Linked DNA regions of Sagittula sp. P11. The protein of the gene in region 1 interacts with the protein of each later gene in a pairwise test. Links are inferred from orthologs where the notes say so. Each region holds a gene or a part of one and is shown in the gene's direction. Other genes may lie near its edges.

Evidence for each region.
Region 2: the proteins of uvrA (region 1) and uvrB interact in binary tests that used the Escherichia coli proteins (3 or more experiments, as listed by UniProt). The link is inferred for Sagittula sp. P11 from one-to-one orthologs.

The regions. Positions count from the first base shown.
Region 1 is NZ_CP021913.1:101,342-116,128, reverse strand. The notes cover bases 3,719-7,135. They hold uvrA (excinuclease ABC subunit UvrA), read left to right. Parts: upstream 3,719-4,055; coding sequence 4,056-6,935; downstream 6,936-7,135. Other genes in these bases: CDO87_RS00560 (patatin-like phospholipase family protein), read left to right, coding at 7,028-7,135; CDO87_RS00570 (rhodanese-like domain-containing protein), read right to left, coding at 3,719-3,900. Outside these bases: CDO87_RS00585 (carbohydrate ABC transporter permease), read left to right, coding at 1-646; CDO87_RS00580 (alpha-amylase family glycosyl hydrolase), read left to right, coding at 742-2,376; CDO87_RS00575 (ABC transporter ATP-binding protein), read left to right, coding at 2,398-3,486; more of CDO87_RS00570, read right to left, coding at 3,541-3,718; more of CDO87_RS00560, read left to right, coding at 7,136-8,062; CDO87_RS00555 (DUF2892 domain-containing protein), read right to left, coding at 8,104-8,307; CDO87_RS00550 (excinuclease ABC subunit A), read right to left, coding at 8,446-8,802; mmsB (3-hydroxyisobutyrate dehydrogenase), read right to left, coding at 8,887-9,759; CDO87_RS00540 (acyl-CoA dehydrogenase family protein), read right to left, coding at 10,895-12,034; CDO87_RS00535 (sodium:calcium antiporter), read right to left, coding at 12,183-13,220; CDO87_RS00530 (GlsB/YeaQ/YmgE family stress response membrane protein), read right to left, coding at 13,309-13,566; CDO87_RS00525 (glycosyltransferase), read right to left, coding at 13,806-14,787. UniProt on the Escherichia coli protein: The UvrABC repair system catalyzes the recognition and processing of DNA lesions. UvrA is an ATPase and a DNA-binding protein. A damage recognition complex composed of 2 UvrA and 2 UvrB subunits scans DNA for abnormalities.
Region 2 is NZ_CP021913.1:1,482,616-1,496,981, forward strand. Bases 3,375-6,370 are described here. They hold uvrB (excinuclease ABC subunit UvrB), read left to right. Parts: upstream 3,375-3,772; coding sequence 3,773-5,968; downstream 5,969-6,370. Other genes in these bases: CDO87_RS07295 (hypothetical protein), read left to right, coding at 6,253-6,370. In the rest of the region: parE (DNA topoisomerase IV subunit B), read left to right, coding at 1-1,347; CDO87_RS07275 (hypothetical protein), read left to right, coding at 1,344-1,643; CDO87_RS07280 (MYG1 family protein), read right to left, coding at 1,837-2,802; CDO87_RS07285 (ETC complex I subunit), read right to left, coding at 2,874-3,185; more of CDO87_RS07295, read left to right, coding at 6,371-6,540; CDO87_RS07300 (PLD nuclease N-terminal domain-containing protein), read left to right, coding at 6,832-7,020; CDO87_RS07305 (NADP-dependent isocitrate dehydrogenase), read right to left, coding at 7,093-9,297; CDO87_RS07310 (polysaccharide biosynthesis/export family protein), read left to right, coding at 9,619-11,013; CDO87_RS07315 (metallophosphoesterase), read left to right, coding at 11,150-11,866; CDO87_RS07320 (M15 family metallopeptidase), read right to left, coding at 11,893-12,543; CDO87_RS07325 (SH3 domain-containing protein), read right to left, coding at 12,634-13,995; CDO87_RS07330 (lytic murein transglycosylase), read left to right, coding at 14,166-14,366. UniProt on the Escherichia coli protein: The UvrABC repair system catalyzes the recognition and processing of DNA lesions. A damage recognition complex composed of 2 UvrA and 2 UvrB subunits scans DNA for abnormalities.

The DNA.
Region 1 (14,787 bases):
CGACAGCATGGCCAAGGCCTTCTTCAACACGCTGACGGTGACGATCCCTGCGACGATCATCCCGATCGTGGTGGCGGCCTTTGCGGCCTATGCGCTGGCATGGATGGATTTCCCGGGCCGCGCGCTGTTGATCGCCTTCGTCGTCGGCCTGCTGGTCGTGCCGCTGCAACTGGCGCTGATCCCGCTGCTGAAGCTGCACCTGCAGATCGGCATCGGGAAGGGCTACCTCGGGACGTGGCTGGCGCACACGGCCTTCGGGTTGCCACTCGCGATCTACCTGCTCAGGAACTACATGGCCGGGCTGCCGCGCGACATCATCGAGAATGCGCGCGTGGACGGGGCGACGGACTTCCAGATCTTCACCAAGATCATCCTGCCGCTCAGCTATCCGGCGCTGGCCAGCTTCGCGATCTTCCAGTTCCTCTGGACGTGGAACGATCTGCTGGTGGCCAAGGTCTTCCTGATAGACGCCACGGGCCAGACCACGGTGATGACCAACCAGATCGTCGAACTGCTGGGGACGCGCGGCGGCAACTGGGAAATCCTCGCCACCGCGGCCTTCGTCAGCATCGCCGTGCCGCTGGTCGTGTTCTTCGCCATGCAGAGATACCTGGTGCGCGGCCTCCTGGCCGGCTCCGTGAAATGAGATGAAACCCGCCCCGGGACAAGGACCGGGGCCCCGGCCGCGGGCCGGTCACGAAAAGGCGCCGGACGCCATCCGGGCCTGAAAAGGGAAAGAAAATGACAGACTCGAGCATCGACAAGGACTGGTGGCGCGGCGGAGTGATCTACCAGATCTACCCGCGCAGCTACCAGGACTCCAACGGCGACGGGATCGGCGACCTCAACGGCATCACGGCGCGCCTCTGGCACGTCGCGAGCCTTGGTGTGGACGCGATCTGGATCTCGCCGTTCTTCACCTCTCCGATGAAGGACTTCGGTTACGACGTAAGCGACTACTGCGACGTCGACCCGATGTTCGGTTCGCTCTCGGACTTCGACACGATGGTCGAGACGGCGCATCTGCACGGCATCAAGGTGATGATCGACCTGGTGCTGTCGCACACCTCGGACCTGCACCCGTGGTTCGTGGAAAGCCGGTCGTCGCGCACCAATGCGAAATCCGACTGGTACGTGTGGTCCGATCCGCAACCCGATGGCACACCGCCGAACAACTGGCTGTCGATCTTCGGCGGCTCGGCCTGGCAGTGGGACACCACGCGGGAACAGTACTACCTGCACAACTTTCTGACCTCGCAGCCGGACCTCAACTTCCATTGCTCCGAGGTGCAGGACGCCTTGCTGGAGGTGGTGCGGTTCTGGCTGGACCGGGGGGTGGATGGCTTCCGCCTCGACACGATCAACTTCTACGTGCACGACCAAGAGCTGCGTTCCAACCCGCCGCTCCCGCCCGAACGCCGCGACGACTCCATCGCTCCGAAGGTGAACCCCTACAATCACCAGGAGCACATCTATTCGAAGAACCGGCCCGAGAACATCGCCTTCCTCGAACGGTTCCGCGCTTTGCTGGACGAATACGAAGGCAAAACCGCCGTGGGCGAGGTCGGCGACGCGCAGCGTGGGCTGGAGATCATGGGAGAGTACACGCGCGGCACCAAGCGCGTGCACATGTGCTATTCTTTCGAGTTCCTGTCGAACACCTATCCTTCTGCCGAGCGGGTGGTGAAGGTGATGAACGACGTGGACGAGCGGGCGAATGGCGGCTGGCCCTGCTGGGCCTATTCCAACCACGACGTGGTGCGCCACGCCTCGCGCTGGAACCTGCCCCCGGCGGCGCTGCGGGCTTTGACGACCCTGCAGATGTGCCTGCGCGGGTCGGTCTGCATCTACCAGGGCGAGGAACTGGGCCTGCACGAGGCCGACGTGGCCTACGAGGACCTTCAGGACCCCTACGGCATCGCCATGTGGCCGGAGTTCAAGGGCCGCGACGGGTGCCGCACGCCGATGGTCTGGGACGCTCAGGCGGTGAACGGCGGGTTCTCTGACGCCCACCCCTGGCTGCCGGTCAGCTTCGAGCACATCCGCGCCGCCGTGTCGGCGCAGGAGGAAGACCCGGGCGCGCTCTTGCACCACTACCGCAAGGCCATCGCCTTCCGTCACAGCCACATGGCGCTGAAGAAGGGCGAACACTACGGGATGGACCACACCGGCACCGTCGTGCACTTTTTCCGCAAGCACGGCGACGAGGAGATCTTTGTGGCGATCAACCTGTCGGGCGAGCCGTCGAACATCGAGATGCCGGAAGGCAGCTGGTTCCAGATCGGGCAGGAACTGGGCAGCGCCGCACCGGGACCGGACGGCAAGCTGCATCTGGGTCCGTGGCAACCTGCGCTTGCGTTGCGCAACACGCACTGAAGCGATAGAAGGGGGAGGGGCATGGCTGGACTGAAACTCAGGGACGTCGAAAAGACGTATGGCGGCACGGTCAACGTGCTGAACGACATCAACCTCGACGTCGAGGCCGGCGAACTGATCGTGTTCGTCGGGCCGTCGGGCTGCGGAAAGTCGACGCTGCTCAGGATGATCGCGGGGCTGGAGAAGATCACCGGCGGGACGCTGGAGATCGACGGGCAGGTGGTCAACGACGTGCCGCCCGCGCAGCGTGGCATCGCCATGGTCTTCCAGTCCTACGCGCTCTACCCGCACATGACGGTGCGCGACAACATGGCCTTCGCGCTGAAACTGGCAAAGAAGACCCCGGCCGAGATCGAGGAGGCGGTGAACCGCGCCGCGAAAATGCTTCAGCTGGAACCCTACCTGGACCGTCTGCCCAAGGCCCTGTCCGGCGGTCAGCGGCAGCGCGTGGCCATCGGACGCTCCATCGTGCGGGACCCGAAGGTGTTCCTGTTCGACGAACCGCTGTCGAACCTGGACGCCGCGTTGCGGGTCGCCACTCGGATCGAGATTGCCCAGCTCAAAGAGTCGATGCCGGACCGAACGATGATCTACGTGACCCACGATCAGGTGGAGGCGATGACGCTTGCCACGCGCATCGTGGTGCTGGCCAACAAGGGCATCGCGCAGGTCGGCACGCCTCTCGATCTGTATGAACGGCCCAACAGCGAGTTCGTGGCGCAGTTCATCGGTTCCCCGTCAATGAACCTGCTGCCCGGCGAGGTGATCGCCACGGGCGAGCAGACCACCGTGCGCCTCGAGGGCGGCGGAATCGCGCTGTCGAACGTGCCGACGAAGGACAGCGACATGGGGCTGAAGGTGAAGGTCGGCATCCGGCCCGAGGACTTCACCCGGACTACGGGCGAGGCGATCTTCTCGGGCGAGGTGGCCATCACCGAGGCGCTCGGCGAGGTCACGCTGCTGTACTTCGTGGCGGAGAAGGATTCGGACGCAGTCATCGCGAAGCTGCCGGGCATCCATGTCGGAATGCGCGGGCAGACCGTGCCGCTGACAGCAGTGCCGGAGAAGGTGCACCTGTTCGCGGACGGCGTGTCGCTGCTTTACCGCTGAATTCAAGGGGCGCGGCGCGTCAGTGCCGCGCACCAGTTCGGGGACACGCCCCGGTTACTCGACTTCGCCACCGGCGCGGCGCCAGTGCCCCAGCCCGCCGATGTTGTGCACCTCGGCATGGCCCATCCGTTCCAGCATCTGTTTCGCCATGGCCGACCGCGCGCCCGACGCGCAGTAGACGGCGATGGGCTTGCCGTCCTTCAGTTCGGGCACACATTCCGGCGACCGCGGATCGGCGCGCATCATCAGCGTGGCGCTGGGAATATTGATCGCGCCCTTCGCCTTGCCGCCGGACGCCAGTTCCGACGGATCGCGAATATCGACCAGAACGATGTCACCTGCGGCGGTGCGTGCCACCGCATCCGCTGCGGTCATGCCCGCCGGGGTCATGGTGCGTTGATTGAATGCGAACATTTTCGGCGTCTCCTGTGCTCTTGCGGCAATATATACATTCCTATTTTAGAATGTAAAGGCGCAGCATTGATGTTCGGTTAATGTTCTCATTTTCCGATTGGCCCGGGCGCATGTTTCAACTATGTCTAAAACGTTCATCGACCCGGGGAGTCCCCATGCCAGAGCTGAAGCAGATCGAGGTGCGTGGCGCGCGCGAGCACAATCTGAAATCGATCGACGTGGATATTCCGCGGGATCAGCTGGTTGTCATCACCGGCCTGAGTGGATCGGGCAAGTCATCGCTCGCCTTCGACACGATTTATGCCGAAGGACAGCGGCGCTATGTCGAGTCGCTCTCGGCCTACGCGCGGCAGTTCCTCGACATGATGGAGAAGCCCGACGTCGACCACATCAGCGGTTTGTCGCCGGCGATTTCCATCGAACAGAAGACGACCTCGAAGAACCCGCGCTCGACCGTCGGCACGGTAACGGAGATCTACGACTACCTCCGCCTGCTGTTCGCGCGCGTCGGCACACCCTATTCGCCCGCCACCGGCAAGCCCATCGAGGCGCAGCAGGTTCAGGACATGGTCGACCGGGTCATGGACATGGAGGAGGGGACGCGCGCCTATCTTCTGGCGCCCATCGTGCGCGACCGGAAGGGGGAGTACCGCAAGGAGTTCCTCGAACTGCGCAAGCAGGGCTTCCAGCGGGTCAAGGTGGACGGCACGTTCTACGAACTGGACGAGCCGCCGACCCTCGACAAGAAGTTCCGCCATGACATCGACGTGGTTGTGGATCGCGTCGTCGTGCGCGACGGGATGCAGACCCGGCTTGCCGACAGCTTCCGCACGGCGCTGGACCTCGCCAACGGCATCGCCATCCTGGAAACCGCACCGAAGGAAGGCGAGCCGGAGCGCATGACGTTCTCGGAGAATTTTGCCTGCCCGGTCAGCGGGTTCACCATCCCGGAAATCGAGCCGCGGCTGTTTTCGTTCAACGCCCCATTCGGCGCCTGTCCGGAGTGTGACGGCCTGGGTGTGGAGCTGTTCTTCGACGAGCGGCTGGTGGTTCCGGACCAGACGCTGAAGATCAAGGACGGCGCGTTGGCGCCCTGGCGGAAGGGCAAGAGCCCGTATTTCATCCAGACCATCGACGCCATCGCCAAGCACTACGAGTTCGACAAGAACGCCCGCTGGAAGGACCTTCCGGCGCATGTGCAGCAGGTTTTCCTGTACGGCTCCGGCGAAGAGGAGATCCCGTTCCGTTACGATGAGGGCGGCCGCATCTACAACGTTACCCGCACCTTCGAGGGTGTCATTCCCAACATGGAACGGCGCTACCGCGAGACGGATTCGAGCTGGGTCCGCGAGGAGTTCGAACGGTATCAGAACAACCGTCCCTGCGGCGCCTGCAGCGGCTACCGCCTGCGGGAAGAAGCGCTGGCGGTGAAGATCGGTCCGTCCAGCGACAAGGAGCACCTGCTGCACGTCGGGCAGGTCGTTCAGATGTCGATCCGCCAGGCCTTCGACTGGTGCGAGACGGTGCCCGCCAACCTGACGCAGCAGAAGAACGAGATCGCCCGCGCCATCCTGAAGGAGATCCGCGAACGTCTCGGCTTCCTGAACAACGTGGGTCTCGAATACCTGACCCTCAGCCGCAACGCCGGGACCCTGTCGGGCGGCGAAAGCCAGCGCATACGTCTGGCCAGCCAGATCGGCAGCGGCCTGACCGGCGTGCTCTACGTGCTGGACGAGCCGTCCATCGGCCTGCACCAGCGCGACAACTCCCGTCTGCTCGACACGCTGAAGAACCTGCGCGACCAGGGCAACACGGTGCTGGTGGTGGAACACGACGAGGAGGCGATCCGCGAGGCAGACTACGTCTTTGACATCGGCCCCGGTGCCGGTGTGCACGGCGGGCAGGTGGTGTCCAAGGGCACGCCCGAAGAGGTGCAGAACGACCCCGCCAGCCTGACGGGCCAGTACCTCTCCGGCGCGCGCGAGATCGCTGTCCCGACTGAGCGCCGCAAGGGCAACAAGAAGAAGCTGAAGGTGGTCAAGGCGACCGGCAACAACCTCAAGGAGGTGACGGCCGAGTTCCCGCTGGGCAAGTTCGTCTGCGTGACCGGCGTGTCCGGCGGCGGCAAGTCGACGCTGACCATCGAGACGCTGTTCAAATCGGCCTCCATGGCGCTGAACGGCGCGCGCCAGACGCCCGCGCCCTGCGAGACGATCAAGGGGCTGGAGCACCTCGACAAGGTGATCGACATCGACCAGCGGCCCATCGGGCGCACCCCTCGGTCCAACCCCGCGACCTACACCGGCGCCTTCACCCCGATCCGCGACTGGTTTGCCGGTCTCCCGGAGGCGAAGGCGCGCGGTTACAAGCCCGGACGGTTCTCCTTCAACGTGAAGGGCGGCCGCTGCGAGGCGTGCCAAGGCGACGGTGTGATCAAGATCGAGATGCACTTCCTGCCCGACGTCTACGTCACCTGCGAGACCTGCAAGGGCAAGCGCTACAACCGCGAGACGCTGGAAATCCTGTTCAAGGGCAAGAGCATAGCCGACGTTCTTGATATGACGGTCGAAGACGCGCAGGTCTTCTTCAAGGCCGTGCCGTCGATCCGCGACAAGATGGATGCGCTGATGCGCGTGGGCCTCGGCTACATCAAGGTCGGCCAGCAGGCGACGACCCTTTCGGGCGGCGAGGCGCAGCGCGTGAAGCTGTCGAAGGAACTGGCCAAGCGGTCCACGGGCCGCACGCTGTATATCCTCGACGAACCCACGACCGGCCTGCATTTCGAGGACGTGCGCAAGCTCCTCGAAGTGCTCCACGAACTGGTCGATCAGGGCAACACGGTCGTGGTGATCGAGCACAACCTCGACGTCATCAAGACTGCCGACTGGCTGATCGACATCGGTCCCGAAGGCGGCGACGGCGGCGGAGAGATCGTGGCCGTGGGCACCCCCGAGGAGGTCGCGGAGGTGGAGCGCAGCCACACCGGGCGCTACCTGAAGCCGATGCTCGAAGCCCGTAAGGTGGCTGCCGAATAGCAGGTCTGCGCGCCGTGCCGACCCGGGTTTTTGCCCTAGGTGATATGGTGAACCCATGCGCCGCGTAGGGCGCGGATCTGACGGAGGCAACGATGACGGTTCTCGGACTGGCGTTGGGGGCGGGCGGTGCCCGCGGATGGTGTCACATCGGGGTGCTGCGCGCGCTTGAGGACATGGGCGTGGAGCCGCAGGTGGTGGCGGGATGCTCCATGGGGGCGGTGGTCGGCGCGGCCTGGGCTGGCGGCAAGCTAGACGCGCTCGAAGACTGGGCGCGCGGTTTGACGCAAGGCAAGTTCCTGAAGTTCCTCGACTTCCGGCTGGACCGGGGCGGCGTGATCGAGGGCAAGGCCGTCACCCGCCTGATGGAGGAGCTGGAGCTTCCGGAGAACATCGAAGACCTGCCGCGCCCCTTCCTCGCCGTTGCCACGGACATGAGCACCGGGCGCGAGATCTGGCTGCGGAAGGGCAATCTGGCACAAGCGGTCAGGGCCTCTGCGTCGATCCCGGGTGTCTTTTCTCCGACCGAAGTGGATGGCCGCTGGTTGCTGGACGGCGGGCTGATCAATCCGGTTCCGGCCTCTGCCGTCCGTGCGCTTGGCGCGACCTGCACCATCGCGGTCCACCCCGACGCGCGCCACGGCAAGATGTGGGAACCGAAGCCGGTGACCGGTTTGTGGGACAAGCTGGGTGCGCAACTGCCGGAAACCATCGGCGGGTTGCTGCCCCAGACCCGGAAAGAGCCCGTGCCCGGCTACGCCGAGGTGGTGACCATCTCTATCGAGATCATGATGGAGTTCATGCGCAAGGCGCGCGAGGCTTCCGATCCGCCGGACGTGCTGCTGCAGGCCGATTTGCTGAACGCCATGGGATTGCTGGAACTCTACCGCGCAGATGTTGCCATAGACGAAGGCCGGCGCATCGCCGAGGAGGCGCGCGACCGGATCATGGAGGTGGCCGGTGTGACCCCGGAAGCCACGCCGGCGTTCACCAAGCCGGAGTCCGCGAAGGACGGCAGCGAGACCTCCAGCCTTCCGCCCAGCATCGCGCCGGAGGAAGAGCCGGGCGGCGGCAGCGGCAACGACACGCCGGAGCCGGTCTACGAGAGGGTCAGGACGTCGCTGTCCTGAGGCGGCAGGGCGCGCGCGGCGCCCCAATGCCGCTTTGATCCTTACTTGGTCTTGCAGGTGTTGATGCCCAGAAGGCTGTAGGGCGGGCAGGACCCCATGGCCGAGGTGGCCAGCATCAGGACGCCGACGATCCCGGCGATCCAAGCCCAAACCCCGGCAAGCGTGGCGAAGGCGAGGATGAGCAGGACGACGCCCAGAACGGCGCGGACGATACGGTCGGTTTGACCCATGTTTTTCGCGAACATCGAAGACTTCCCCCAAAAGATTGATCTGCAATAAGCCTTAGATTGCGGGGCTCCGCGGGGAAATGATGTGGATCAACTTCGAGAATCTGCAAATGAAATGAGAGAGGGGGCCGCCTTTGAAGGCGGCCCCGCGGGATATCAGTTCGAAAGTTCGGCAATCGCACCGATGATCGACAGGACGGCGCGGGTGTCCGGATCGACGCGCACAACCTGATTGCCTAGGTGGTAATACGTTCGGTTCGGATCGAGCCCGTACTGCGAGGGGTTCTCCAGCAGGATGTAACGGTCGGGGATCGGCTCACCGCGGCGGACTTCGTAATACACCTTGTCGTTGTCAGCCTTCCCGCCCTGCGGCATCTTCTTGGCAAGGCCCGGCGGGACGCAGGCCGGGTCCTTCTTGGCAAGACCCGGGGGGCAGGCCTTTTCGGCGCTTGCCGCAAGCGGGGCGGTCAGGGTGATGAGGCCAAGGGCCGTTGCGGTGAGGATTCGTTTCATTCCTGCTCTCCTGTACTGTGGGAACAGGGACGTAACGCAGCTTCCTCGACGTTTCGTTGCATGGCTTTTTCGGATCGGCAAAAATCAGCCGCGGTGCCGTTTCTCGAAGCGTGGCAGCATTGCAGAGAAGTCGCGTCCCTTGCCGTCCTCGTCCTCGACAAACGTGCGGTAAAGTTCCGTCGCGGCCTGTCCCATCGGCGTGTCGGCATCCGCGGCCTCAGCCGCCTGCTGGCTGAGGCGCAGGTCCTTCAGCATCAGGTCGGCGGCGAAACCGGGCTTGTAGCCGTTGTCGGCGGGTGAGGTCGGGCCGACGCCCGGTGCGGGGCAATAGGCGTTCATGGACCACGAGTAGCCGGAAGAGGTGGAGACCACGTCGAACATAGCCTCCCGCGAGAGGCCGAGCTTGTCGGCCAGCGAGAAGGCCTCGCAGGTGGCGATCATGGTGACGCCGAGGATCATGTTGTTGCAGATCTTGGCGGCCTGACCGTTGCCGGAGGCACCGCAATGCACCGCCTTCTGACCCATGATGTCGAACAGCGGTTTCGTAATGGTAAACGCCTCGTCCGGTCCGCCGACCATGAAGGTCAGCGTGCCGCCCGACGCGCCACCGATCCCGCCCGACACCGGCGCGTCCAGCGCCATCAACCCTGCCTCCGTCGCCTGTTCGGCCACCGCGCGGGCGGAGTCCACGTCGACGGTGGAACAATCGAGCAGCACCGCGCCCTTCTCCATGTGGGGGATGATCTCGGCCGCGACGCCGCGCAGGATGTCGCCGTTGGGTAGCATGGTTATGACCACCTGGGCGCCCTTGACCGCCTCGGGGGCGGAGGCGGCGCTGGTCACGCCCTCGGCGGTGGTGCCCGCCACGTCGAAGCCGGTGACGGCGTGGCCCGCCTTGGCCAGGTTCGCCGCCATGGGCGCCCCCATGTTGCCCAGTCCGATGAAGGCGATCTGCATGGCTTTCTCCTTGAAGTCGAGTGTGTCAGGCCCCAGCGGGCGCAGCATCTTCGAAACGTCCGAAGCGGTGACGCCGTCCGGGGCGTGGCGCCACTTCGGTGCCTTGTCCTTGTCGATGATCGCAGCGCGGATGCCTTCGAGGAAGTCCCCGTGTTCCATGATCCGATGGCTGACGCGGTATTCCAGTTCCAGCGCCTTGCGGATCGTGAGGGACGGGCCGCGCAGGCGGTGGATCATCTCGAGCGTCATCGCCATCGACATGGGAGAGGCGCGCTCCAGCGTCTTCAGCGTGTCGGCGGCGAAGTCGGACGGATCGTTCCTGAGCGCGTTCAGCACGTCGCGCAGGGTCTCTCCGCCGAACAGGTCGTCGATCTGCGCCTGTCGTGCGGCCAGTGGGCTGTCGGGCACCGGCTGGGCTGCTGCCTCAACCTGCGCCACGAGGCCGGTGTGCACGAGGTTCTCCTTGAGGACGGGCCATGCGTCCTCGGGGATGTAGGTGTCGGCGAAACCGGCGTGGATCGCGTCGGCGCCATTCATGCGGTAGGCGGTCAGCCCGAGGTATTCGCCCAGACGGCCGGGGGCTTGCGCCAGCCGAAAGGTGCCGCCGACGTCCGGCACGAATCCGATCGCCGTCTCCGGCATGGAAATCCGGGTGCTGTCGCCCACGATCCGGTGCGAGACATGCCCGCCAAGACCCACGCCACCGCCCATGGCAAAACCGTTCATGAAGGAGACGATGGGTTTCGGATATTCCGCCAGCTTGGCGTTCAGCCGGTATTCGTCGCGCCAGAAGGTCCGGCCGTAGTCGTAATCGCCGTCGGTCCCCGTGCGATACATCTCGGCGATGTCGCCACCCGCGCAGAAGGCCTTTTCTCCCTCCGCGTCCAGCAGCACGAAGTGCACGCTCTCGTCGTCGCGCCAGCGGTCCAGCGCGCGTTCGATGTCGAGGCACATGGCGTAGGAGAGGGCGTTCAGCGCCTTGGGCCGGGTCAGCGTGATGCGGCCGGCATGGCCTTCGGTGCGGATGTGGGTGTCAGACATGACGTATGGCGGTCCTTGCATGGAGGGCGGGACAGGGCGCAAGGCCCTGTCCGCCCGTTATGTGCGATGCCCCCCGAAGAGGGGCGCGCCCTCGTCAGCCGGCCAGCATATGGCGGGCGGTGATCAGGCGCATGATCTCGTTCGTGCCTTCAAGGATCTGATGCACGCGAAGGTCGCGGACCAGCTTCTCGATCCCGTAATCAGCGAGATAGCCGTAGCCGCCATGCAGTTGCAGGCACTGGTCCACGGTGCGGGACCCGGCCTCCGTCACGAATTTCTTGGCCATGGCACAGAACTTCGTGGCGTCCGGCGCGCCGGTGTCCAGTTTCCACGCCGCCTGCCGCAGGAAGGTTCGCGCGGCCTGAAGCTCGATCTCCATGTCGGCGAGGCGGAACTGGAGGGCCTGGAACTGGTCGATGCTCTGACCGAAGGCCTTGCGCTCGGACATGTATTGCAGCGTCAGGTCCAGCGCGGTCTGCGCCGCACCGAGCGAGCAGGCGGAGATGTTCAGCCGCCCGCCGTCGAGGCCCGCCATGGCATAGCGGAAACCCTTGCCTTCCTCGCCGATGAGGTTGTCGTGCGGGATGGCGCAGTCGTCGAATTGCACCTGCGCGGTGGGTTGCGAGCGCCAGCCCATCTTGTCCTCTGCCGCGCCGAAGCTGAGGCCGGGGGTGCCGTCCTCGACATAGACGGTGGAGATGCCCTTCGGTCCGTCCTCGCCGGTGCGGACCATGGTGACATAGGCATCGGAGTAGCCGCCGCCGGAAATGAACGCCTTGGTCCCGTTCAGCACGTAGCCTTCGTTGGTCTTTTGCGCGCGGGTCTTCAGTGCCGCCGCGTCGGAACCGGAGCCGGGCTCGGTCAGGCAGTAGGACAGCACCGTTTCCATCGACAGCGCCTTGGGCAGCACGCGCGCCTTGAAGTCGTCGGAGGCGTAGCTGTCGATCATCCGGGCGCACATGTTGTGGATCGACAGGAACGCCGCGACAGAGGGGCAGGCCATCGACAGCGCCTCGAACACGAGCGTGGCGTCGAGCCGCGACAGGCCGGAGCCGCCCGACTCCTCGCTCACGTAAAGGCCGCCGAAGCCCAGCTCGGCCAGTTGCGGCCAGAGCGATTTCGGGATCGTGCCGTCCTTTTCCCATGTGCGGGCGTGAGGCGCGATGTGTTCCTGCCCGAAGGCATACGCCATGTCGAAGATCGCGGTTTGCTCTTCCGTCAGCGCGAAATCCATTGTCGGCCTCCTCCCGGCTGAAATGAACGCTTGTTCAGATTGAGCCCGAGGCGGCACAGGATTGCAAGTGGCGGAGACGCAAATCCGTTTTGCGCATTTGCCGTCACGGCGGCGCGTCGGGCGCTAATATCCTGCATTAATGCCCGTGTCAGGCGGAGCCGGAGAAGACCTCGACCGTCACGGCGCTGGCGTAGATCGCCATCATCAGCACGCTTTCGATGCCGATGCGGGCCGGTCCTTCGCGCTGGCGCAGGATGAGCCCGGCCAGCAGGACGGCGGTCATCAGCATCCCGGTTGCCAGCCAATAAAGATCGTTCATCCCCACGGCATGATAGATGGACCCGTCGCGATAGGCCACGTCGGCCGCGACAAGGAACAACGTGTCGAAGGTGTTGCCGCCGATGATCCCGCCCACCGCGAGTTGCAGCGAGCCCTTGCGGACGGCGACAAGCGTGGTGACGAACTCCGGCAGGGAGGTGACGACCGCGGTCAGCAGCGCCCCGACCAGCGAGGAGGCCAGCCCGAACCGCGTGATGAAGGTGGCGCCCACCTGCGAGATGACCCAGCCGGCAACGCCCATGACGGCGACAAGCGCGGCAAAGGTCAGCGCGGGCTTCAGGACCGACTTGTCGGGATCGCTGTCCGGTTCGGGTTCGTCGTGGCGGGTGTCGCGGGTCTCCACCGGCCTCCACATCGGTTCCTCGCTGACCTTGGCCGAAAGGTGCACACCGGCGAGGTAGGTCAGGAACAGGATGGCAGAAACCGGGTGCACGGCAAAGAACGACACGTCCGGCCCGGCCATGGCGGCGACCGGCAGGGACAGCAGGATCAGAAGCAGCACCGCCTGGAACAGGTTCGCCGGTTCGGCTGCGGCATGTTCGAGGTTGGCCCGCTTGTGCAGGAGGTCGGCGATGGCGAGGAAGAGCGTCTGCGCCGCGATGCCGCCCACGGCGTTGGAGACGGCGAAACTGGCATCCCCGGAAGACGCGGCAGAGATCGAGACGACCACCCCGGCCAGCGAGGTGGCGCCGCCGAGGATCAGACCCCCGGCCAGGGCTTCGCCCATGCGGGTGCGGTCTGCGATGATATCGGCAAGGTGGGTGGCCCGGATCGAAGCCCCGATGACTGCCGCGGCAGCGATGGCGAAGATCAGTAGGAGCAGCGGCAGGGAAACGTCTTCGAGCATCGGGTCTTTCTATAGGCTTTGGCCGGCGGGGCCATAAAGTTCGGGCCGCCTTTGGGGGGCGGCCCGGGTGTCTTTGGTCAGGGGAATGTCAGGCGTGTCGCCCGCGCACGGCGCGTGCGATCCAGATCAGCAGGCAGGCGCCGATGAAACCGATGATCAGCTGGCCGATCCAGCCACCGAGCGTGCCGCCGACAACGGCGACGAGAATGGCATTCAGCACGATCGCGCCGACGATGCCGAGAACGATGTTCATGATGATACCCATGTTGGATTTCATGAACTTCTCTGCCAGCCAGCCAGCGATACCGCCGACGATGATGGCTGCGAACCAACCGAGTCCGGTCATGGGGGTCCTCCTTGATGGACGGTGCGGGATATGGCTCGGGGATATCCCGGCCTCTGACACACAAACACACGGACCCGGCCTGTTGTTCCCGTGTCCGTTCGGTTTTCCTGCCGGGTGGGGCTGGCGATGTGTGTCGGAGAGTGCGTCAGGCGGGCGGCGCGGGGCGGCCTGTGTCGGGCGAAGCAGGGCTTTCCGGTGCCGCGTGTCGTCCGCAAGATGCGCCCCTTGCCTTGGGCGGGTCAGCCCTGCGCGACGGTGCGGGTGATCACGTCCTCGACGCGGGCGAGGCCCTTGGCATTGTCGAACTTCGCCTCGGCCGTGGCGCGGGCGGCGCGGGCCATGTCGCTGCGGTCGGGCATGTCGAGGATCTGGGCGATGCGCCGGGCGAAATCCGCCTCGTCCCACTCGTCGGTCAGGAGGCCGTTCACACCGTGTTCCACCGCCTCCGGGATGCCCGCGTGGCGGGTGGAGAGGGTGATGCAGCCGGAGGCGAGCGCCTCCTGGATGGCGGTGGGCAGACCTTCGGTGTTTCCGTCCTTCGCTGTGACGGAGTGCTGGAGGAAGACCTCCGTCGTGTGCAGCCGTTCGCGCACGGCATCGTGCGGCAGCGCGCCGGTGAAGGTGGTTTGTTCCGCGATCCCAAGGGTTTGCGCGAGGGTCCTGCAGTCGTCCAGCAAGGGGCCGTCGCCGATGAAGGTCAGATGCGCGTCGCGTCCGCGCGCGCCTTCGGCAAAGGCGCGGAGCGTGACCTGCGGGGCCTTCTTCTCGACCATGCGGCCCACCGCAAGGAAGCTGCCGGGGGTCTTCGGGCCGGGGGTGAAGCGGCGGATGTCGACGCCGGAGGGAACGACGTGGGCATTGGGGTGCGAGACGCCGTGTTTCGCCAGGTTGTCGAGCAGGAACCGGCTGACGGAGAACATGCCCGCGAGCCGCGGCATCATCAGCCGGTAGGAGCGCACGCGCTGCGAAGAGGTCAGCATCTTGGAGGCGTCGGTGCCGCGCCAGTAGGTGAAGACCGGGATGCCGAGGTCGTTGCCGAGGCTGGCGACGACCAGCGCCTGCGTGCCGAATTCTGCAAGGATCACATCGACTTGCTCATCCTTCAGGAACTGCGCCAGGGACTTGCGCCCGGCGCCGAAGGGCAGGCGGGAAGTGCCGTGCAGCAGCGCGCCGGAGGCGGCATGGAACGGCGCCGTCAGTGTGTCGGCCAGCGAGAGTTTC
Region 2 (14,366 bases), 1.4 Mb from region 1 along the record:
TACCTCTTCTCGGGCGTGGAAATCCGCTGGAAGTCGGAGATCGACGACAAGGAAACCCCGACGGAGGCGACCTTCCACTTCCCCGGCGGCCTTTCCGACTACCTGACCGAAACGCTGGGCACCGCCAGCACCTACGCCGACGCGCCCTTCGGCGGGGTGGTCGACTTCCGCGAACGCTTCCAGGTGCCGGGCAAGGTCGAATGGGCGATCAACTGGACGCCTTCGCGCGACGGCTTCATCCAGTCCTACTGCAACACCGTGCCCACCCCCGAGGGCGGCACCCACGAGGCCGGCTTCTGGGCCGCGATCCTCAAGGGCATCCGCGCCTACGGCGAACTGGTCAACAACAAGAAGGCCGCGCAGATCACCCGCGACGACCTGATGACCGGCGGCTGCGCGCTGGTCTCCTGCTTCATCCGCGAACCGGAGTTCGTCGGCCAGACCAAGGACCGCCTCGCCACGACCGAGGCGCAGCGCCTCGTGGAAAACGCCGTCCGCGACCACTTCGACAACTGGCTCGCCTCCGACACGAAGTCCGCAGGCGCCATCCTCGACTTCCTCGTGCTGAGGGCAGAGGAACGCCTCCGCCGCCGGCAGGAGAAGGAGACCGCCCGCAAGTCCGCCACCAAGAAGCTGCGGCTGCCGGGCAAGCTGACCGACTGCACCGCCAAGTCCCGCGAGGGGACAGAGATCTTCATCGTCGAGGGCGACTCGGCCGGCGGCTCCGCCAAGGGCGCACGCAGCCGCGAAACCCAGGCCCTTCTGCCGCTGAAGGGCAAGATCCTGAACGTGCTCGGCGCCGCCTCCAACAAGCTGACCTCGAACGCCGAGATCCGCGACCTCTGCGAAGCGCTCGGCGTGTCCCTCGGGACGAAGTTCAACATCGACGACCTGCGTTACGAAAAGGTTATCATCATGACGGACGCCGACGTGGACGGCGCCCATATTGCGTCGCTTTTGATGACATTCTTCTTCACCCAGATGCGCCCGCTGATCGACCAGGGCCACCTCTACCTCGCCTGCCCGCCGCTCTACCGGCTGACCCAGGGGGCGAAGCGGCTTTACGTGGCCGACGACGCCTCGAAAGAGGCCGCGCTGGCCAAGGGTCTGGGCGGAAAGGGAAAGATCGATGTGCAACGGTTCAAGGGCCTGGGCGAGATGGACGCCAAGGACCTGAAGGAAACCACGATGGACCCCAACACCCGGACCCTGATCCGCGTGACCATCGACGAGGACGAACCCGGCGAAACCGGCGACCTGGTAGAGCGCCTGATGGGCAAGAAACCGGAACTGCGCTTCCAGTACATCCAGGAAAACGCGCGGTTTGCGGTGGAGCTGGACGTTTGAGTGACGAGTTGACTGGCGAACAGCCGCAATCCACCATCCTGATAAAGCGTATCATTCGCGGCGCGGCGATCGGCGCAGCCATTTTCGCCATTCTTGCGGTCTCGACACTGCTCTTGACCGCAGGAAAAATCGACGGCGCGATGCCTTCTCAAGAGCAGTATCTGTCCGCTTTTCCAGACCGCGACTACGGCCAGTACGTCATGCGATCCGTAATGCGTCTCATGCCCGAGGCCTTGGTCGTCGGCGCCGTGATCGGAGCAGCCTATCAGCTTATCAGGTGGGCTTTTTCTCGCTGACGAGAAGCCGCGCCCGGCACCCGAGCACAGACCAAGCACCAGCCCCCTACGCATCCGCGATTCGGCGCCGCATCGGAGAGGTTAACAACCGGCCGTTTCGGACCCCCGAACCGGCCGGGACTCACCATAAGGAATGGTTAACGCGGCAGGGTTAACGCACCGCGCCCCGCGTTCAGGGAAGCACAGGCAAGGCTTACTTCGCCGCCGGTTCGAACACCGCGCCAAGGCCCTTGGGCGCGTCCGTCACCGCCTCTGCCACCGCGAGGCGGGCCATTTCCAGCACTGCTTCGCGTGTGTTCGCGACGGCGATGAAGCGGGCGTTGTGGCAGAACTTGGCGCCTTTGACGCCGCTCGCCGCCTCCAGCGCGCCGTCGGTCAGGCCAGCCCAGCTTTCCGGCAGATCTGCCCGCGATTCAAAGGTGTTGGAGCCTTTTCGGATGGTGTTCAGCGCCCAGTCGCCGTCGCGCGGATGCACGACGAACAGCAGGTTTTCGGCGCCCGCCGCCTCGATGGCGCCGCGGAAGGGCATGCCCATGGGCAGCTCCAGCACGCGGGAGGCGCCGGCCTCCGCGATGGCGGCCATGACCATCGCCTCTGCCCGCCGTTTGGCCGCCTGGCCGCGCACCGCCGCTTCGACGAAGGCGCGGGCGACCGTTAACGAATCCATGAACGCGCGGTCATCTGCCCCGGGGCCCCGGTCGTCGAACACCGGCTTCAGCGTTTCCAGAAGCACCGGCAGGGTCATCCCCGCCAGTGGCCCGGCCACCGACGGCTCCATCGCGCCGTTGTCCAGAAGGTCCACGGGCAGGACGAATTCCCTGTCGAAACAATGGTGTATCTCGTCCACGTCGGCCTCGGGCACGCCCAGCGCGCAGAGGTAGCCGTGGCCGAAGTGCTTCCAGATCAGACCGAAAGAGCTATAGGGCGCGCCGTCCTCGCGCTGCGGCACGGGGCGCTGGTGGTGGTCGAAGATGCCCGCCTCGGCGTCGTAGACGCGGCCGACGTCGTAAACGACCCGCCCGGGCGCCGGAGAGATCCATTCAACATCCCGTGAGCGCACCAGTTTTGCGTTTGGAAACAAGCGGGTAAGCACCACCGTCGACAGCAGTTCGTCGGCGTGGAAGCCCCCGGAGTGGGTGACGAGATGAGTGGTGTCCATGGCGAGGGTGCTCCGCTAAAGCATTGGATCGCTTCGGAAAATGCCGGCGCCCCCGCCCGCGGTGAAGACGCTCAGTGCGTCCAGGGCGCCCGGCGGTCGGACGCAAAGTTCTCCGCATACCCCCGCGCCCGGATGTTCACCTTCCGCTTCTTCGGCTCCATCACCATCGCGTCGATGCCGTGTTCCTTGGCGTAGGCCAGCGCCGCTTCCTTCGTCTCGAAGCGCAGGCGCACCTGGCTTTGCGTGTCGGCGGAGGAGGTCCAGCCCATCAGCGGGTCGATCGACCTCGGGCTGTCCTGCACGTAGTCCAGATACCAGTGCTTCGTCTTGCCCTGCCCCGAGGACATGGCCGTCTTTGCCGGTTGATAGATGCGAGCCCGCATTTCCACACCTCCATGAATCACAACGGTTATCCGGGATTCCGCGGCGAAGGGCAACATGCTGCGCCGCTCCAATTGTCACAGTGAGCGCTGGCCGGGACAAGGATCGGACGACAAGCAGGCTCAGGTGTCCGACCGGAGACACAGGGAGCGAGGGGTGGGTTCGTGGCACCGGGCCACCGAGCGCTGCTTGTCTCCTTCAAAGCTACATATCAGCTTTCGGTTTTGGCAAATGCTTCCTTTGTGGCAGCCGGGCAGCGCGACACGGGCGATCCGCCGCCAGTCCGCTATTTCCCTTTGTTATCAGATGGCCCTTTCAATCCGCGCCAGAAGGTGCTGCGACCAAAGTTGGTAGGCAGGCGAGCAGTGGATCAGCAGTTCGCGCATGTATTCGGCACTCTGCGAACCCTGGTGCGGCCCCGCCAGAGACACGCGTGTCAGCCAACCGACCCGAAACAGACCACTCTCCCTGACGTCTTGCAGACAGTTATTGTCAGCATCGGACTGGCGCGAGGCCGCCCTGCGACTTACGTTGCACTGCAGCGACACGACCGGCGCTGGACAACCGGGGTCGCGCACAGGAGACCCCGATGCACAACAATTCGCCGCAACAGATGCCCATGATGCATGCCGCCGCGCCGGATGTGCGCACCCGCGAAAAGCTCGAAGGCGGCAAGCGGTTCGTCATGCAGACCACCTTCTCTCCGGCGGGCGACCAGCCGACCGCCATCGCGGAACTTGCCGGCGGCATCGATGAGGGCGAGCGCGACCAGGTGCTTCTGGGTGCGACGGGCACCGGCAAGACCTTCACCATGGCCAAGGTGATCGAACAGACCCAGCGCCCAGCGATCATCCTCGCCCCCAACAAGACACTGGCCGCCCAATTGTACGGCGAATTCAAGGGGTTCTTTCCGGACAACGCGGTCGAGTACTTCGTCAGCTATTACGACTACTACCAGCCGGAGGCCTACGTCGCGCGGTCCGACACCTATATCGAGAAGGAAAGCCAGATCAACGAACAGATCGACCGGATGCGCCACTCGGCCACCCGGGCGCTGCTGGAACGCGACGACGTGATCATCGTGGCGTCCGTGTCCTGCATCTACGGTATCGGTTCGGTCGAGACCTACGGGGCGATGACGCAGGACCTGTTCGTCGGCAAGGAGTATGACCAGCGCAAGATCATGGCCGACCTCATCGCGCAGCAGTATCGCCGCAACGATCAGGGGTTTTCGCGCGGCACCTTCCGGGTGCGTGGCGACGTTCTGGAAGTCTGGCCTGCCCACCTCGAGGACCGCGCATGGCGGCTGTCCTTCTTCGGCGAGGAACTGGAAGGGCTGACCGAATTCGATCCGCTGACCGGCACCAAGACCGACAGTTTCGAGCGCATCCGCATCTACGCCAACTCACACTACGTCACACCGCGTCCGACGATGCAGCAGGCGATCCAGGGCATCAAGAAGGAGTTGCGCCAGCGGCTCGACCAGCTTGTCGGCGAGGGGAAACTGCTGGAGGCGCAACGGCTTGAGCAGCGGACGAACTTCGACCTGGAGATGCTGGAGGCCACCGGCGTCTGCAACGGGATCGAGAACTACTCGCGCTACCTGACGGGCCGCGCGCCGGGCGAACCGCCCCCCACCCTCTTCGAATTCATCCCCGACAACGCCATCGTTTTCGCCGACGAATCCCACGTCTCCGTGCCGCAGATCGGCGGCATGTATCGCGGCGACTACCGGCGGAAATTCACGCTGGCGGAACACGGTTTCCGCCTGCCGTCCTGCATGGACAACCGCCCCCTCAAGTTCGAGGAATGGGACGCGATGCGCCCGCAGTCGATCTTCGTCTCCGCCACCCCCGCCGCGTGGGAGCTGGAGCAATCGGGCGGTGTGTTCTCAGAACAGGTGATCCGCCCCACCGGCCTTCTGGACCCGCAGGTGGAGATCCGGCCGGTGAAGATGCAGGTCGACGACCTGCTGGACGAGATCCGCAAGGTCGCGGCAAACGGCATGCGCACCCTCGCCACAGTGCTGACCAAACGCATGGCCGAGGACCTGACGGAGTACCTGCACGAACAGGGCATCAAGGTGCGCTACATGCACTCCGACATCGACACCATCGAACGGATCGAGATCCTGCGCGACCTGCGCCTTGGCGCGTTCGACGTGCTGGTGGGGATCAACCTGCTGCGCGAGGGCCTGGACATCCCGGAATGCGGGCTGGTGGCCATCCTCGACGCCGACAAGGAGGGCTTCCTGCGGTCCGAGACCTCGCTGATCCAGACCATCGGGCGGGCGGCGCGGAACGCCGATGGCCGGGTCATCATGTACGCCGACCGCATGACCGGATCCATGGAACGCGCTATCGGAGAGACCAACCGCCGCCGCGAGAAGCAGATGGCCTACAACGAGGAACACGGGATCACGCCGGAGACGGTGAAGAAAAACGTCGACGACATCCTCGCCGGACTCTACCAGGGCGACACCGACCAGTCCCGCGTCACCGCGAAGATCGACCCGAAGCGTCAGGGCTCCAACATCGCCGCTGTGCTGGAAGGCTTGCGGACGGATATGCGCAAGGCGGCGGAGAACCTCGAGTTCGAGGAGGCCGCACGTCTGCGCGACGAGGTCAAGCGGCTGGAGGCGGTAGAACTGGCGGTGACCGACGACCCGCTGGCCCGACAGCAGGCGGTCGAACGGGCCTCCGAAGAGGCAACCAAGGCCAAGGGCCGCTCGACAGCAGGGCGTCCCGGCCAGCGCGGCGGGAACGTCAAGCGACGCAAGCGGTAGGCCGAAGGGGGCTTCCGGGCGGATTGAACCGTCGTTTTTCGCAGCCGTGCGGGAGCGGGAAGACACATTCGTCCAAAGGCCCGGGAACACTCAGGGGATGCAAGCGCTGCCGCATCCCAAGCACCTATGGCAACAAGCCGCCAGCGGCAAAGAATCCCTTGCAAGACCACTTGAAAAGATGCGCCGCCATGTCATCTTCGTGTCATCCGGGCGCGAGGCTCCGCCCGGCGGCTGCAAGCGCGGGGATCGCGCCTAGAGCGCCATCCTCCCTTCGGGCAAACCCCATGCGTTTCACGCTTATCGCGGCTCTGGCCGCCCTCGTCGCAGGTCCGGTCCTCGCCGATCAGACCATTGGCACCGTCCACAGCTGGACCCCGGCCACCCATACCCTCGTCCTGACCGACAAGACGGTCTGGACCCTGCCGGCGGACCTGCTGGTTCCGGCCGACCTCGCCACCGGCGACCGCATCGACATTTCCTTCCAGTGGAAGGGTGACGACGGCCTTGGCGCGATCCATTCCGTTGCCCGCGTGGCCCCGGCAGATGCGGCCGCCAAGCGCAGCGGTATCTGACATCAGACCCGAGAGGGGCCCCGACCGGGGCCCCGCGACGGCGGCCGACCAGCGCCGCACCCGCCGGGCCCTTAGGCGGCAAACAGGGCGGCCCGTGCCAAGTCTGAGCCGCCTCCGCCCCCTTCCCCCGAACAACCACACGAGCGGCCCTTCGCGCCCGCCAAAAGCCGGTCTGAGCGGGCTTGACGCACGCCTGGCACGCACGGCCCCGCCTTACCAATTTTGACGTCGAGGGAACCCGATGGGCGCGAGCACGTTGTCTCCCCAGATAGCTAAACGGGAGCTGAACCAATGGAATATGGTCTTCTGGGTCTTCTGATCCTCATCGCCGACATCTACGCAATCTACCAGACTCTGACCTCTGGCGCGTCCACGCTCGCCAAGATCGTCTGGACCCTCGCCATTCTGATCCTGCCGGTTCTCGGCTTCATCGCATGGCTGGTGGCCGGTCCGCGTGGCGGCGCACACGCCCGCATCTGACCGCAGGTTCAACGGCACGAAAAAAGCGGGTCCCTTTCGGGGCCCGCTTTGCTTTTGTCCGGTACGAACGTCTCAGCCGATGATCGCGTTCAGCGTCGGCGAGGGGCGCATCACCGCGGCGACCTTTTCCGGGTCGTTGTGGTAGTAGCCGCCGGTGTCCGCCGGGCTGCCCTGTGCCGCAGCCAGTTCGGCGACGATATCCGCTTCGCCATCGGCCAGCGCCTTGGCGATGGGAGCAAAGTGGGAGGCAAGCTCGGCATCGTCGGACTGCGCGGCCAGCGCCTCGGCCCAGTAACGGGCGAACCAGTAGTGGCTGTCGCGGTTGTCCGGCTCTCCGACCTTGCGCGAGGGCGAGCGGTCGTTGTCGAGGATGCCCTGCGTCGCGGTGTCCACCGCCTCACCCAGAACGCGGGCCTTTTCGTTGCCCTTCTGGTCGGCGAGGAACTTGAACGATTCGCCAAGCGCGCAGAACTCGCCAAGGCTGTCCCAACGCAGGTGGTTTTCGGACTGGAGCTGCTGGACGTGCTTGGGGGCAGAGCCACCAGCGCCGGTTTCAAACAGCCCGCCGCCCTGCATCAGCTTCACGATCGACAGCATCTTGGCGGAGGTCGCCAGCTCGAGGATCGGGAAGAGGTCCGTCAGGTAGTCGCGCAGCACGTTGCCGGTGATCGCGATGGTGTTCTCGCCCTTTGTGATCGTCTCGAGCGAGGCGATTGTGGCTTCGCGCGGGGCCATGATCTCGAATTTGTCGGTGACGCCCTTGGCTTCGAGGATCGGCTTGACCATGGCGATCAGCTCGGCGTCATGCGCGCGGCTTGCGTCCAGCCAGAAGATCGCGCGGTAGCCCGTGGCCTTCTGCCGTTCGATGGCCAGGTTCACCCAGTCCTCGATCGGCGCCTTCCGGGCCGAGGCCGAGCGCCAGATATCGCCCGCTTCGACGGTGTGCGAATGCAGCACGGTGCCGTCGTCGAGGATCATCTTGACCGTGCCGTCGGCGGGGATCTCGAAGGTCGTCGGGTGGGAGCCGTACTCCTCCGCCTTCTGCGCCATCAGACCGATGTTCTGCACGGTGCCGGCGGTCGCCGGGTTCAGCTTGCCGTTGGCCTTGAAGAACTCGATGGTCGCGTCATAGACCGGCGCGTAGGAGCTGTCGGGGATCACGCAGTTGGTGTCCGACTCCTTGCCGTCCGGGCCCCAGCCCTTGCCGCCCGCGCGGATCAGCGCCGGCATGGAGGCGTCGATGATGACGTCCGACGGCACGTGCAGGTTGGTGATGCCGCGGTCGCTGTCGACCATGTACATCGGCGGGCGCTGCTCGCGGCAGTCCGCGATGGCCTTGGTGATTTCCGGATCGTCCTTCACCCGCGCCAGCAGGTCGCCCATGCCGGATGCCGGGTTCACCCCCAGCGCGGCCATCTTGTCACCGTACTTCTCGAAGACCGGGGCCAGCCATGCCTTGACGGCGTGACCGAAGATGATCGGGTCGGAGACCTTCATCATCGTGGCCTTCATGTGCAGCGAGAACAGCGTGCCTTCGGCCTTGGTCTTCTCGATCTCTTCGGCAAGGAAGGCGTCCAGCGCCTTGGCCGACATGTAGGTGGCGTCGACGACGGTGCCCGCCGGGTAGGAGACGCCCTCTTTCAGGACGGTCTCGCCATCGGCGGTCTCCAGCACGATCTTCGCGGTCGCGGCCTTGTCCAGCGTGGCGGAGACTTCGTTGGAATAGAAATCGTCGCCCGTCATCGCGGCGACGCGGGTCTTGGAGTCGGAGGACCACTCACCCATGCGGTGCGGGTTCGACTGCGCGAACTTCTTGACGGCAGCGGCGGCGCGGCGGTCGGAGTTGCCCTCGCGCAGGACCGGGTTCACGGCCGAGCCCTTGATGCTGTCGTACTTGGCGCGGACGGCCTTTTCCTCGTCGGTGGACGGGGATTCGGGATAGTCGGGAAGTGCGTAGCCCTGGGACTGCAGTTCCTTGACCGCAGCCACGAGCTGCGGGACCGAAGCGGAGATGTTCGGCAGCTTGATCACGTTGGCGTCCGGCTTCTTCACCAGTTCGCCCAGCTCGGCCAGGTCGTCGGACTGGCGTTGCTCTGCGGTCAGGGCCTCCGGGAAGGTGGCGATGATCCGGCCTGCGAGGCTGATGTCCTTCGTACCCACCGTCACGCCGGCGGCGGAGGCAAAGGACTGGATGATCGGAAGCAGCGACGCCGAGGCCAGCTCGGGCGCTTCGTCGACCTTGGTGTAGATGATATCGGGCGTGGACGTGTCGGACATGGGATCCCCCTTGTTAACCTTGCGCCCTCTCTAGGCCAAACGCGCAACGGCGTCTACAGTATGCAGCTGTATACAGTGAGCCATTTCGTCGCCCATGCGCTGAAAACGAATTGTTCACTTTCACCATGTGGAAGATTCTTGCCGATGTTGCAGATTTGCCCCGCTCGTCGGATTTGCTGCAGTGTAGCAGGAGCGTCATGTCGCCATGTGGCCGGAACGCATGTAATTCCGTCAGAGATTGACGGCCCTCGCGGTGCGGCTTGCAAGCCGCGTTGCGCAGGTCGAGAATGAACAAAAGCAAGTTTTGGGACGGGGTAAGATATGAGCGTGACCTCCAAGCGGGCGCAGGGTCGGAGACTTATGCCGAAGGCCGGACGCTGGATCGGTGTTGCGGCGCTGACCCTTGCTCTGACGTCCTGCGGGATCACCTACAACAGCCCCACGGTCAATTCGGCCGCCGACGGCTTCCAGGTGACCGTTCTGGAGATGTCGCCGACCGTCGTGGCAAGCGCCAACCGTTCGGCCTATGCGCCGCAAAGCCTGCCCGCATCGTTCTTTGCCAACGCGGGCGGAGGCAGTGCGCGCGGTGTCGGTGCCATCCCGCCGACCCCCTACCTGCCCGACGAATCGCGTGAGACGCTCGAATTCCGGCCGCTGCCCGATGTCGCGCCGCAGCCCTACCGCATCGGTGTGGGTGACGAGCTTCTGCTCGCCACCAAGAGCCGCAACTCTGTCGAGGAACTGTCCGGTCTGCTCGCCGCGGCAAATCAGCGTCAGGGCTACACCGTCCGCGACGACGGCAACATCGCCATCCCCGACGTGGGCTCCATCCCGGTGGCTGGTCTGACCATCGAAGAGGCCGAGAACCGTCTGTTCCAGGTGCTCGTCGACAACCAGATCGACCCGACCTTCAGCCTCGAGGTGAGCCGCTTCAACTCGCAGCGCGTGGCCGTGGGCGGCGCCGTGCGCACCCCGACCATCGTGCCGATCACCCCGAATGACCTGACCCTCGGCGAGGCGATCATCGCCGCCGGTGGCACGGACATCCGCGACCGCGAATTCGCCTCGATCCGCGTTTACCGCCAGGGCACGCTCTACCAGATCCCGCTGGAAACCTACCTCCAGAACCCGGGCATGCAGGACAAGCTCATGCAGGCGGGCGACGCGGTGTTCGTCGATACCTCCTATGACCTCGACCGCGCGCTTGAGTTCTACCGGGCAAAGATCGACGTGATCTCGCTGCGCCAGAGCGCCCGCAACAGCGCCCTGGCCAACCTGCAGTCGGAAATCAACATCCGCCGCGGCGCGCTGGAAGAGGACCGCAGCAACTTCGACCGCCGCGAGAAATACGGCGCAAACGGACGCCAGTACGTTTATCTCGCCGGTGAAGTGCGCGGCCAGAACCGCTTTGCCCTGCCGTTCAACGACCGGGCGACGTTGGCAGACGTGCTTTACAACGAGGGCGGCTTCGACACCACGACCGGCGACCCGTCGGAAATCTACGTGCTGCGCGGCGACCCGCAGGCCGGCTATGGCGACATCGTCATCGCCTACCACCTGAATGCGCGCAACGCGGCAAAGCTGATCCTCGCGACGAAGTTCGAGATGCGCCCCGACGACATCATCTTCATCGAGGAACAGCCGATCACCAAGTGGAACCGCGCCCTGCAGCAGCTGTTCCCGGTCCTGCTCCGCAGCGCACAGAACGCTCTTTGAGCATCTGATCGAAAATTCGGCAGGTGCGACCGTTTTCAAGCACGGTCGCACTTGCTGGGCTGCGAAAACGCCTCATATACAATCCGGTATGAGACTTTTCGGCAAGCCACGCGGGCGTGACCGCGATCAGCAAGCAGTGCGTGCAAACGTCCCCTTCGAAGCGCCCTTGGCGCCCGAGGAGGCATTCTTCGCCATCGGTGACGTGCACGGCTGCCTCCGGCCGCTCGGCAACCTGCTGCTGGAGATCGACAAGCGCGACAGCGCTCCAAAGATCGTGTGCCTCGGCGACATGATCGACCGCGGCGAACATTCCGCCGGTGTCCTGCAACTGCTGTTCGCCATGAGCCGCGAGATGGGCGACCGTTTTGTCTGCCTGCGCGGTAACCACGAAGAGATGATGCTGCGCTACCTTGAAGATCCGGAGCGGCAGGAGTCCCGATGGCTCGGGCATGGCGGGCTGCAGACACTCGCCAGTTTCGGCGTCTCCCGCAGTGGCAAGCGCGATCCGGAAGGGCTGCGCGACCGTCTTCTTTATGCGATGGGGGACGACATGCTGGAGTGGCTGCAGGGCCTGCCCTCACGCTGGCAGACCGGCAACGTGACGACGGTGCATGCCGCCGCTGACCCTGCACTGCCGATGGATTTCCAGTCGACGCAGGTGCTGACCTGGGGCCACCCCGATTTCTTCCGGGTCAACCGCGACGATGGCATCTGGGTGGTGCACGGCCACACCATCACCGAGGACGCGAAGGCGGAAGACGGGCGCATATCCGTGGACACAGGCGCCTACCTCTCGGGCCGCCTGACGGCCGCGCATGTCTACCCCGGCGGTGTCGACTTCATCCAGACCTGAGCCGGAGTCGGACGGCGCGGTTGCGCTCAGTTCCCGGATTCGGAGAAGTGCTGGTAGTCCTTCGCGGACGACCATGTGCCGCCCCACCCCCAGCCCCGTTTCGTGAAGGCGGTGACGACCGCATCGTCCGGCAGGATCACCCCCGGAACGTCTGGTCGGCGCTCTGACGGCTCGTCGTAGTCCACGCCAGCGTCCGGCGACGTGTGCCGCCCCTGCACATAGGGGTTGTGAACCGGGTTGATGTCGATGGCCTTCCCGAGCGCGTGCTGCGACAGCCGCGACGTCCCGGCGACAAGACGGCAGTTGAACGCCGAGGTATTGTTGGCCGCCATCGAAAACCCGTCGTCCCCGGCGAACTCGTGCACCGGGCGCATGCTCTGGATCGGGTAACGAGCGGCATGGATGTCGGCGAAAATGTCCAGCATGGTATCGGCCACCTCTGTCGCTACAACCAGCTGGCCGGTCTGTTCCGCGCCCGCGAAGTCCACGTAGGGCACGCTCAGCAGGCGCAGACCGTCGCGGTTGGGGCACGGCAGGTCGGCGTGCCAGCTCACGCCCTGCATCTTCTGCCAGATGTCATCGGGGATGGGCGACTGGCTCCCGCGTTCGGCCAGTGCGGTTGATGCGAAAGCCGTCAGAGCCGCGACGCCCAGAACCGCTGCGATGTGTCGTGTCATCCGCCCGTCTCCCTTTTTCTCGCACGTTCGCGGCATTGGCCCGATGCGGCAAGTGCGGATTTCCCGCCTTTCTCCGGCATGTTCCGACGCTCAGTCCGACAGGTACTTGCGGCTGATGTAGCCGAGCCGACCCTGCGCATCGCTGACCTCGTACCAGAAGACATTGCGCGAAATGCAATCCAGCGCCTGTTCCTTCTGCTCCGTATCGGCCGGGTCCAGCGCGAAGGCGTTGCAGGCCTCGCGGCAGGTGCGTGCACGGTCCTGGTCTCCCGGCGCCTCCAGCGACTGGCTGCCGACGATGGTCAGCGGTTCACCCAAAGGCACCTCGCGCAGGACGGTCGCGCCAAAGCCCGCCTCTGCCCGAAGGTTCACGAAGTCGGAGACGTTCACCACCTTCACCTGCGGGGAGGCGACCCAGCAGGACGGGAAGGTGACAGCGGTCAGGGCCTCGCGCGCCTTGGCGGCAAGCTCCGCGCGGAAATCGGTCTGGGCGGTGGCGTCATCTGCTGGCGCATCGGGTCCAGGCAGGTCGGAGAGCGGCGTGGCGGGGTCATGGAAGGCGAAGGGCGCAAGGGCCCGGAAAGTCGTGTCTCCGACTGTCCCGTTTCCGAACCGGAGTGTGCCCAAAGCCTCCCCCGGCCCCGCATCGAGCGAGAGGTCGACTTGGCACCGCGTCGTCTGCGCCGCACCAAACGCGGCTTCGGAGCTTATGCGCACCGCACCCGTGCCGAAGCTGTCCACCGTGAAGCCGACCTCCCGGTCGTGGGACGGCAGGTCTGCGGGCGACAGGTCGAGCCGCGCGCCGTCCGCATTGGAACAGGCGTTCTGCAGCGCCGTATCGGCCCCGGAGGCAGGCAGCGTGACCGGTGCCACGGCAATCCCCCATCGCGCGGCATCGCCCACGGTGGAGACCCGGAACACGCCGTTCCCCTCCAGAAGCGCCAGCAACAGCGAATCCGGCAGATCCAGATCCCGGCGCGTCCGCAGCCGGATGACCTCTGCCACGGCGGAGAGGCCCGCGCCAAACGCGGCTTCGGCCTCTGCCCGCGGGATCATGTCCTTGTCTGGCAGTACCTGCGGAGCAGAAAACCCGAGCACCGCCGTCGGGTGCATCACCCGCGCCCCACGCGCACCGGCGATGAAGATCAGCGCACAAGGCCCTTCGCAGGTCGCACCCTCGGTCACCAAGGTCGCCATCGGCACCTGCGCCACGAGGTCCGCCACCTCCAGCGCGGCAGGCATCGATCCTCCGCTGCCATCGAGACAGAGCCGCAGGGGCCCCTCCCCCAAGTCCCGGATTGCCGACCGCAGCGCGCGGGCGTCGCCCTCGTCGGGCGGGCCGGTGAGTGTCAGGCTGCACGCGGCATCCGCACCGCCTTCGACGATCTCCGCAGCCCGGGCTTCGGGCGCGATCAGGGCGAAGGCGGCGAGGACAGGGATGACACGCAACATGGAGGCTCCGAACCAGTCGATTTCGGCGCGACCCTAGCACAGCCGCAAGTCGAAGCGACCCCGCGGATGGGCCACCGGACGATCGTTGCCGATGCCAGCCGCAGGGGGTGCGTTTGCCGCGCGATCCGCTAGACTCGACCGCCAAGACCCGAGCAGGAGCCCACACCGTGATCCGATCCGTTTTCCGCGTCCTCTGCCTGTTGACGGTGCTCGCAGCGCCCGCCCACGCGCAGGACCGCGCCGCCGTTCAGACGCAGTTCGAAGGCTGGCTGAAGCAGCAGGTCTGGCCGCGCGCGGAGGCGAAGGGCGTCTCGCGCGACACCTTCGACGCGGCGTTCAAGGGCGTCACGCTGGACTGGGACCTGCCCGAC